3 regions of the Kocuria sp. CPCC 205261 genome follow, and region 2 is predicted to be linked to each of the others. Evidence: riboswitches for the same ligand, from Rfam matches in the RefSeq annotation. Region 2 holds a riboswitch; each other region holds the start of a gene.
The links. A riboswitch is a leader RNA that binds a small molecule or an ion and turns the genes downstream of it on or off. The one in region 2 is predicted to bind S-adenosylmethionine.
Positions count from the first base shown of each region.

Region 1: another riboswitch for S-adenosylmethionine. It lies ahead of RF646_RS10635 (LLM class flavin-dependent oxidoreductase); the one in region 2 lies ahead of RF646_RS08870 (methylenetetrahydrofolate reductase).
Region 3: another riboswitch for S-adenosylmethionine. It lies ahead of RF646_RS10000 (MetQ/NlpA family ABC transporter substrate-binding protein); the one in region 2 lies ahead of RF646_RS08870 (methylenetetrahydrofolate reductase).

Region 1 covers NZ_JAVKPU010000010.1:58,557-61,822, reverse strand. The annotation lists gene RF646_RS10640 (class I SAM-dependent methyltransferase) at 1-631, opposite strand, end outside; gene RF646_RS10635 (LLM class flavin-dependent oxidoreductase) at 740-2,167, opposite strand; SAM riboswitch class IV at 2,245-2,359, opposite strand; SAM riboswitch class I at 2,488-2,579, shown strand; gene RF646_RS10630 (ABC transporter ATP-binding protein) at 2,587-3,266, shown strand, end outside.
Region 2 covers NZ_JAVKPU010000008.1:6,136-9,401, reverse strand. The annotation lists gene RF646_RS08880 (thermonuclease family protein) at 1-604, shown strand, start outside; gene RF646_RS08875 (hypothetical protein) at 728-997, opposite strand; SAM riboswitch class IV at 1,047-1,163, shown strand; gene RF646_RS08870 (methylenetetrahydrofolate reductase) at 1,208-2,197, shown strand; gene metE (5-methyltetrahydropteroyltriglutamate--homocysteine S-methyltransferase) at 2,395-3,266, shown strand, end outside.
Region 3 covers NZ_JAVKPU010000009.1:76,923-80,188, forward strand. The annotation lists gene dxr (1-deoxy-D-xylulose-5-phosphate reductoisomerase) at 1-1,017, shown strand, start outside; SAM riboswitch class IV at 1,071-1,185, shown strand; gene RF646_RS10000 (MetQ/NlpA family ABC transporter substrate-binding protein) at 1,281-2,165, shown strand; gene RF646_RS10005 (methionine ABC transporter ATP-binding protein) at 2,162-3,214, shown strand; gene RF646_RS10010 (methionine ABC transporter permease) at 3,214-3,266, shown strand, end outside.

The DNA.
Region 1 (3,266 bases), on a different contig from region 2:
ACCGTGTCGCCAAGAGGTGGCACTCGGGGAAGCGATGTTCTGCGTCCGGGCGACTGACGGTGCGCCAGGCCTCCGTGAACCCGGCGTGCTTCATGTGATCCGCCATCACGTCCGGGTGCCAACGCCACGCCGGGGCCACGGCGTGATCGAACGAGACCACGGCTCGCCCTCCGTCGAGTGCTTGGAACGCCACCATGACCACCCCTCCGGGTGCCATCATGTCCGCCCAGGAGTCCAGGATGCTGGGAACCTGCGCGGGTGGGACGTGGATGAGACTGAACCGTGCAAGAACGCCGGCCACGCGGCGGTCGGGCCCCACCGCACCACCCCACGACGTGGGATTCGCATCGCCGGCTTCGAAGGTGACCTCCGGGTGAGATCCGCGCGCGATACCCAGCATGGATTCGGACGGGTCCACCCCCACCACGTGCAGACCCCGCTCGGACAGCGCGGCCGTGACTTGCCCCGTGCCGCACCCCACATCCACCACGGGGCCGGGCGCCCCTGCCGCGATGACGTGATCCGCGAAGGCCTCCACCGCGCGCCGTTCGAGCGCCGTCTGGAAGGGAGCGGGAAAAGCCTTGTCGTAGTCGTTCGCCAAGTGGTCGTAGCCGGGTTGCACGCGTTCCACTCTCACACGGGGGTCCCGCCCTGGCAACGGGCGGGGAAGCCGACGACGACGCCGCCCTGCCGGACCTGCGGGACCGAGCGCGAGCGGCGTCGTCGTCGGAGGGAGGTGTCAGCCCACCAACTCGCGGGACGGCGTGTCCGCGACGGAGGGCTCGCCCACGAACGCGCCGCGGTACTTCGCGGCGGGGTGGGTGTCCTTGACCCGCGGCTGGCCCTCGCCGTAGAGGGACTCTCGCAGGGTGTTGCCCTCGTACTCGGTGCGGTAGCGACCGCGCGCCTGCAGCTCGGGGACCACGTACTCCACGAAGTCCTCGAAGGAACCGGGACTCACGTGGTAGGCCAGGTTGATGCCGTCCAGGCCGCCCTCGTCCACCCAGGTCTCGAGCTGATCCGCGACGGTCTGCGCGGAGCCCACGAGGACCGCACCCATCCCACCCAGGGCGCAGTGCTTGGCGATCTCCTCGCGCGTCCACTGCTTGTCCTTGGACTGCAGCGTGAACGGGGTCAGGAAGGACTGGATGGAGTCGGTCTTGATGTAGTTCAGGGCCTCGTCCTCGTCGAACTGGGACAGGTCCACGCCGGACCACCCGCCGATGATCGCCTGGGAGGCCTCCAGGTCCACGTACTGCAGGTAGTCGCGGTACTTCTCCTGGGCCTCCTCGTCCGTGTCCGCGACGACCACGGAGAGCATCGCGTAGATCTTGACGTCGTCACGGCTGCGGCCCTCGGCCTGAGCCCGGTCGCGGATCTTGTCAGTCACGAAACGCGTGAGGTCCGGGCGCAACCCGCCGATGAACACGGCTTCCGCGTGCTTACCCGCGAACGCCTGCCCGCGCGAGGACGCGCCAGCCTGGAAGATTAGCGGTGTGCGCTGCGGGGACGGTGCCGTGAGCCCCGCTCCGGGAACCGTGAAGTGCTCCCCGCTGTGCCGGATGGGATGGACCTTGGTGGGATCCGCGTAGACACCCGTCTCACGGTTCTGAACCACAGCGTCCTCCTCCCACGAGCCCTCCCAAAGCTTGTAGCACACGTCCAGGAACTCCTCCGCGATCTCGTAGCGCGTATCGTGCTCAATCTGGCGCGGCAGGCCCTGGTTCTCCGCAGCGGACGGAAGGTAGGAGGTCACCACGTTGAATCCCACGCGGCCCTTGGTGAGGTGATCCAGTGTGGCGTACTTGCGGGCCAGGGTGTAGGGCTGCTCGTAGGTCACCGCGCTCGTCACGCCGAAGCCCAGGTGCTCGGTCACGGCGGCCATGGCCGAGACCTGCATGAACGGGTCGTTGACCGGGACCTGGGCCCCGTCACGCACGGCCGGAGCCGCGGAGTTCTTGTAGATGTCGTAGATGCCCACCACGTCCGCAAGAAACAGGGCGTCGACCTTGCCCCGCTCCAGCAGCTTGGCCAGCTCCGTCCAGTACTCGATGGTGTTGTACTCGGTGGCCCGGGACCGCGGGTGGCGCCACAACCCGAAGCTCTGGTGATCCACGCAGGTCATGTCGAACGCGTTGACGGAAATCCGTTTGCTCATCTCGGTCAGCCCCTCAGCAGGAACACGACCCGCGCCCCGTGCACCACCTACGGCGGCCTACCTTGCGGGTCCAGCGCGCTTGTGTGGCGCCGTACTTGCCGCATGCGGTGTGTCATGCGGCCCGATCCTCACCTGGGGCACCCCGCTACGGGAGAGGGTTGCCGTCCGACAAGCCAGGGCTAAACGTCGGCACTCGTGATCGTTGTGGCATCGATCCTAACGGGGATCCCCGGTCCTCGGAAACACCTCGGGTTACGGCACGTCACGACGGCGCCCCGGCGCGTCACACGATTTGCACCCGCGGGCTCCCGGCCCGTTCAATGGTGGGGTTCCCATCCGGAGCGGCTGAGAGACCTGGCTCGTTGACGTCGCAGCAACCAGCCCCACGCGGGCAAGGTGCTAATGCCAGGAACGATGGAGTTGATGAATTGAGCCATATCCTCACGCGCCCGGAATCTGCCGTCGACGCCGCGGCGGTCACTTTCGACCGGGTCGGCAAGTCCTTCCCCGCACACCACGGAGCGCATGTCCACGAGGTCCTGAGGGACGTGACCTTCACGGTGCGTCCGGGCGAGATCGTCTCCGTCCTGGGCCCCTCGGGGTGCGGCAAGTCCACCCTGCTACGCGCCGTGGCCGGGCTCGGCACGGCGAGCGAGGGCGAAGTCCGGATTGACGACTCGGTGGTGCGCGAGATCGACCCGCGCTGCGCCGTCGGCTTCCAGGAACCGCGGTTGCTGCCGTGGCGCAGCGTGGCGCGCAACGTGGCACTGGGTCTGCCCCACGGGACTCCCGCCCGGGAAGGGAAGCGGCGGGTGGCGCAGCTGTTGGAGCTCGTCGGCCTGTCCCACCACGCGAATCACCGTCCCTCGGAGATCTCCGGGGGCATGGCACAGCGCGCATCCCTCGCCCGGGCCCTGGCACGGAACCCGCGGGTCCTGCTGTTGGACGAGCCCTTCGGGGCCCTGGACGCCCTGACCCGGATCAGGATGCAGGATCTGCTGCTGGACGTGCACCGCGCCGATCCCACGACCGTGCTCATGGTCACCCACGACGTCGAGGAAGCCCTGGTGCTCTCCGATCACGTGGTGGTGCTCGCGCGGGAAACGGC
Region 2 (3,266 bases):
CCACCTGGACTACGACGTGGAACGCACGGACCGCTACGGCCGCACCCTCGCCCGAGTGACCCGCGACGACGACGGGTTGAACGTCAACCAGGCACTCGTCAAGGCGGGCCTGGCAACGCCCATGACCGTGGGCGCCAACAGCACGTACCGGCGAGAGATGGACAGCGCGTACAACGTCGCCCAGGCCATGCAGGTCGGTTTCTTCGACCCGAAGCAGGACTGCGCGCCGCCGGGGGAATCCGCATCCCCCGGCACCACAACTCCGAGCACCGCGAGCCCGAGCGCGACGCCGAGTCCCACCTCGTCCTCCACGCCCACTCCCACGCCGACGCTCGAGGCGCCTCCCGCGGTCGTGGAGGACGAGGTCGCCGTGGGCGATCCGGCACCCCAACCCAATCCCGCTCCGCAACCGAACTACAACTACAACCCCGCCCCCGCGCAGCCCGCGGCACCTCAGCTACCGGCCGCGCCCCGGGTACCTGCTGCCCCGCAGCTGCCGGCGGCACCCCACGTGCCCCCGGCTCCCGAGAGTGATGGCGGTTATCCCGGTTACACCGGCCCCCGGTGCTACGAACCGGGAGGAAAGGTCTGGCACCCATGCTGAGTTGCTGATGACACGCCAAGGCGCGCCCACCCGGTCGGTTGACCGGGTGGGCGTCCCTGTTTTTCGCCGCGCTTTGGTCACGCGGGTGCACCGGCGAGCCGCCGGATGCACGGCGGCCCGAACTCAGGGTTCGTGACGACCGGGGTTGGCGGTCGCGCTGCGCAAGGGGGACGGCGTCGTCGTCGGAGCGGGTGCCTGCGAGGACGCGGACCCGCCCGCGGCCGGCGCCGCGGCTATCGAGCGCGAGACCCAGTTCTCGGGTCCCAACTCGGGCATCTTCATGTCCTGCACGTCGTGGGGCAGGATGACCACGGCAGGGCCCAGGTGCCCCCGTGCGGTCCATTCAGCCCGCTTGGGAAGACGAGCGCGGCGGGAGGCCGGCGGTTCCGTCATCGTTCGTGGGCCTCGTCACGAGGCTGTGCTACGCTCGCTCGTAACAAAGGATCATGAGTCCCGGTGCGAAGCTCTGGCTAACCGGGCGGCAACCCTCCAGCTGTAGTGGGGTGCCCCAGATGAGGATCCGGCCGCCGCGCAACCGCGTGGTCGGCAAGTACGGCGCTCGGAGCTCATCCTCCGGCGTCCTAACGCCGGAGGATTTTTTATATGCCCGCACCCCTCGCAGCGTCAGAACCCGCGCCCGTGACTGGCCCGCCCACGAGGACGTCCTGGCTGGTCCGGCGCCCGCGCCGCTCCACGCTTGTCTCGTTCGAAGTGTTCCCGCCGCGGCCCACCGCGGACCCGGACACTGTGTGGCGCAACATCGACGCCATGGCCCAGGCCGGGCCGGATTTCTTCTCGGTCACCCACGGTCACGCCGGCCATCACGGCGTCTCCCGCGAGGCGCTGCGCCACCTGCGCCGCACGACCAAGACCCCGGTCATGGCGCACTTCACGTGCGGTGGCACGGACCGCGCGGGTCTTGAGCGCGCCGTGGACCAGTTGCTGGACGACGGCGTTCGCGACCTCCTCGCGCTGCGCGGCGACCCGCCCCTGGGTACCGGGGAATGGCGGACCCCAGCGGGTGGCCTGGGCCGGGCCTCCCAACTGGTGGAGCTGATCCGGGACGTCGAACGACGTCGCTTCGGCACCGGGTTCCGCCCGGGTCAGCGACCGCTGTCCGTGTCGGTGGCGTGCTACCCGTCCCCCGCACGAGGCCGCGACTTCGAGGCGGATCTCGCGTCCCTGTGGGACAAGCAGGAGGCCGGCGCGGACTACGCGATCACGCAGGTGCTCTACGAACCCGAGGACTACGCCACGTTCCTGGAACGCGCGCGCTCGGAGGGCATCCACATCCCCGTGGTCGCCGGGCTCATGCCGCTGAGCAACCCTCAAAGGTTGCAGCGCATGACCGAGATCACCGGGGTCCGGGTCCCGGAACGCCTCACCCGGTTCCTGCGCGCCGACACTCCCGAGGAACTGCGCCACCGAGGGGTCGCGGCCACCCTGTCCCTGATCGACGACCTCATGGATCTGGGCTGCGCCGGTTTCCACCTGTACACGTTCAACCGCCCCGAGGCGGCGCTGACCATCCTGGAGCACCTGCGGGTCCGGGATGCCGCACGCGAATACCGAGGCCGCAGCCCCGCGGCCTGACCTCCGCACCAGCCCCGACCGACCCGTGAACCGATCGTGTTGGCTTCGACCGCCACATCCGGGCAGGCCGAAAACCGTTCGTAGCGGCACCACCCACGCTGACGTTCCCCTTACCCCGCCGCGCCGGAGCACACCCGTTGCCGCGGCTCATCACACCCCCTAACCGCCATACCCCACACCAGCTCCGAGGAGTTCCCATGAGCACCCAGCCCGTCCCGTTCCCCGCCGCCACGATCCTGGGCTACCCCCGCATCGGCCCCGACCGCGAGCTCAAGCGCGCACTCGAGTCCTATTGGAAGGACCCGCAACAGCACCCCGCCACCACCGTGCTGGACACCCTCGCCCGGTTGCGTGAGCGCACCGCCACGCGATTGTCCGAACTCGGCCTCACCACGGATCACGCGGTGCCGTCCGAGGGGTTCGCGGTGGACCACGTCCTGGACACGTCCCTGGCGCTAGGCGCGGTTCCCGCGCGGTTCATCGCGGACGGCTACGAGCCCGCCGCCCCGGACACGCCCCGCGGGATCGAGCTGATCACGGCGTTGTCCCGCGGCACCGATCGGTTGGAGCCGCTCGAGATGACCAAGTGGTTCGACACCAACTACCACTACTACGTACCCGAGATCGGCCCGGACACCCCGTTGCGTGCGAACCCCGAGAGCCTCGTGTCCCGCTACCGGACCACCCTCGGGACCACCGGGATCACCACCCGCCCGGTCCTCGTGGGCCCCGTGAGCCTGCTCTTGCTCTCACGCCCCGAGACCACCGATGCCGTCGCAAGTCACCCCCTGCAGCGCCTCGACGACGTCGTGGCCGAATACGCCGCGATCCTGCGAGCCCTGGCTGAGGCCGGCGTCGAATGGGTGCAACTCGACGAGCCGGCCCTCGCCGCGGACGGGTGGAGCGTGGAACGCACCGAACTCGTGGCCGCCCTCGAGAGCGCCTACACCCAACTTTCGAACGAGCAACAGCGCCCCGCGATCCTCGTGACCGTGGGCTACGGCGATGCCGGCGAGGACGCCCAGCTCGCCCTGGCCCACACGAACGTCGACGCCCTGGCCATCGACCT
Region 3 (3,266 bases), on a different contig from region 2:
GGTACGGCGGACGACGCCGCCCGGTTGCGTGAGCTGATCGCGGACCGGTCACGCGCGGCGTCGTCGGCGGCGCCCGAGGTCCTGTACGGGCCGGACGCTGCAACCCGGATCGCGCAGTGGGAGGGTTCGGACCTCGTGCTGAACGGGATCACCGGGAGCATCGGGCTCGCACCCACCCTGGCGGCGCTGGGAGCGGGTCGGCGGGTGGCGCTCGCGAACAAGGAGTCCCTGATCGCGGGCGGTCCGCTCGTGTTGCGCGCCGCGGCGGACACGGGCCTCGAGGACGCGCTGATCCCCGTGGACTCCGAACACTCGGCGATCGCCCAGGCCCTGCGCTCCGGGACGGCCTCCGAGGTGCGCCGGCTCGTGCTCACGGCGTCCGGCGGACCGTTCCGCGGCATGACGCGCGAGCAGCTCACGCGCGTGACACCCGAACAGGCCCTGCAGCACCCCACGTGGGACATGGGGGTCATGGTCACCACGAACTCCGCGACCATGGTCAACAAGGCACTGGAGGTGCTCGAGGCGAGCCTACTGTTCGACGTCCCCCTGGACCGGATCGACGTCACGGTGCATCCGCAATCGGTCGTGCACTCCATGGTGGAGTTCGTGGACGGATCCACCCTGGCGCAGGCGTCCCCGCCGGACATGCGCCTGCCCATCGCGCTCGGAATCGGCTGGCCCCACCGCGTGACCGGTGCCGCCGCGGGGTGCGACTGGACCCGGGCCGCACAGTGGACGTTCGAACCGCTCGATTCGCAGGTGTTCCCCGCCGTGGAGCTCATGAAGCACGCGGGTTCGCGCGGCGGGACGTGGCCCGCGGTGTTCAACGCCGCCAACGAGCAGGCCGTGCACGCGTTCCACCGCGGGGCGCTCGGCTTCACGCAGATCGTGGACATGGTCGAGCGTGTGCTGGAGGATCACGACGGCGTCACGCGGCCCACCCTTGAGGACGTCCTGGGGGCGGAGGAGTGGGCCCGGGCCCGCGCGGACGAACGTATCGCCGGGATGGCATAGGGCCCTTCCGGCGGTCGTCGGCCCATGGCAGGGCCATGCTAGAATTCCGGGTGGATGACGAGATCCGGCGCGTAGCTCTGGCTGGCCGGACGGCAACCCTCTCCCGTAGCGGGGTGCCCCAGATGACCATCCGGTCGCGGTTGCAACAGATCACGGCAAGTGCGGTTCCCCGGAAATCAGCACGTACCCGTCCCTGTGCCCTCATCCAGGGGGGACTGTTCGCCCCGCGAGTCCCCGTCACAGACCCCTGGAAAGGCATGATCATGCGAACCAAGCGTTTGATTCCCGTCGTGTTGGCCACCACCCTGGGCCTCACCCTCACCGCGTGCGGCGGCGGCTCCGAAAACTCGGACCCGGCCGCGGACGGCAAGATCACCGTCGGGATCGTGGGCTCGACCCCTGTGCAGGAAGCGTTGAAGCAGGTCGCCGCGGACAACGACATCACGGTCGAGTACGTGGACTTCAGTGACTACAGCCAGCCGAACCCCGCTCTGAAGAGCGGTGACATCGACATGAACTGGTTCCAGCACATCGCGTACCTCGCCGATTACAACAACAACGCCGGGGACACCATCACTCCCGTGGGCTCCACGTCCATCTTCCCGCTGGGGCTGTACTCCAAGAGCGTGAAATCCGTGGGTGACTTCAAGCAGGGTGACGAGATCGCCGTGCCGAACGACTCGATCAACCTGTCCCGCGCCCTGAACCTCTTGCACCAGCAGGGTCTCGTGGAGTTCACCAAGGACACGATCGCCCCCACCGAGCAGGACATCGACACCGCCAAGTCCAAGGTCACGGTCCGCCCGGTCTCCGCCGAGCAGACCGTGCTGTCCATGGACTCCGTGGCCGCCTCCGTGGTCAACAACGACTTCCTGGACCGCGCGAACATCGATCCCAAGTCCGCGCTGGCTCAGGACGATCCCACCGCGGACAGCGCCAAGGTGTACGACAACCTCTTCGCCGCGACCGAGGCGAACGCGGACAACGAGACCCTGAAGAAGGTCGCGAGCTTCTACTACGACGACAAGGTCCAGGACGCGGAGAAGACCGAGACCAAGGGCACCGCGGTGCCCACCAAGGTGGATCAGCAGGAGCTCAAGGACTTGCTGGCCCGCTACTCGCAGGACCTCAAGGAGCAGACCAAGTGAGCCCGTCCGCCACGGCGGACACCCTGGTCAGTTTCCGGGACGTGAGCAAGGTCTTCGTCACGGGGTCCAAACGCCGCCCGCGCACCGTGACCGCGGTGGACTCCGTGGACCTGGACATCCGCCGCGGTGAGATCTTCGCGGTGATCGGCTACTCGGGGGCGGGCAAATCCACCCTCGTGCGGCTGATCAACGGCCTGGAACCCATCTCGTCCGGGACGCTCGAGGTCGCCGGTAACCGTGTGGACGGGCGCAGCGAATCCCAGCTGGCGCCCATCCGCCGCAAGATCGGGATGATCTTCCAGCAGTTCAACCTGTTCACGTCACGCACAGTGGCGGGCAACATCGATTACCCGCTCAAGCGTGCCGGGTGGAAGCCCGAGGAACGCAAGGCGCGGGTCGCGGAACTGTTGGAGTTCGTGGGCTTGACCGAGCGCGCCGGGAACTACCCCGAGCAGCTCTCGGGTGGTCAGAAGCAGCGCGTGGGGATCGCCCGCGCGCTCGCGAGCAATCCCGAACTGCTGCTCGCGGACGAGTCCACCTCGGCGTTGGACCCGGAGACCACCCAGGAGGTCCTGGGTCTGCTCAAGCGCGTCAACCGTGAGCTGGGGATCACCATCGTGTTGATCACCCACGAGATGGACGTGGTGCGGGCCACCGCGGACCGCGTGGCCGTGATGGACAGCGGTCGTGTGGTGGAGACCGGGACCACCGCGGAGGTCTTCGCCCACCCGCGGGCGCAGACCACGCGCAAGTTCGTCTCCTCGGTCATGCGCACCGTGCCGCGCGCGGACGAGATCGAGAAGCTGCGCCGGGAACACCCCGGGCGGCTCGTGCTGGTGGACGTCACCGACCAGAACCGGATCGGGGACGTGCTCTCGGACGCCGCCCGTGACGGTGTCAGCTTTAACATCGCCTTCGGGGGGATCTCCATCCTGCAGTCACAGTCCTTCGGAACGCTCACGCTGTCCCTGACCGGTTCGGACGAGTCCGTGGACCGCGCCGTCGAGAGTCTGCGCGCCGTCACCACGGTGCGGGAGGTGAGTGAGTGATGGAGTGGTCTGCTCTGGGCCCGCAGTTGCTGGACGCAACCGGGCAGACGCT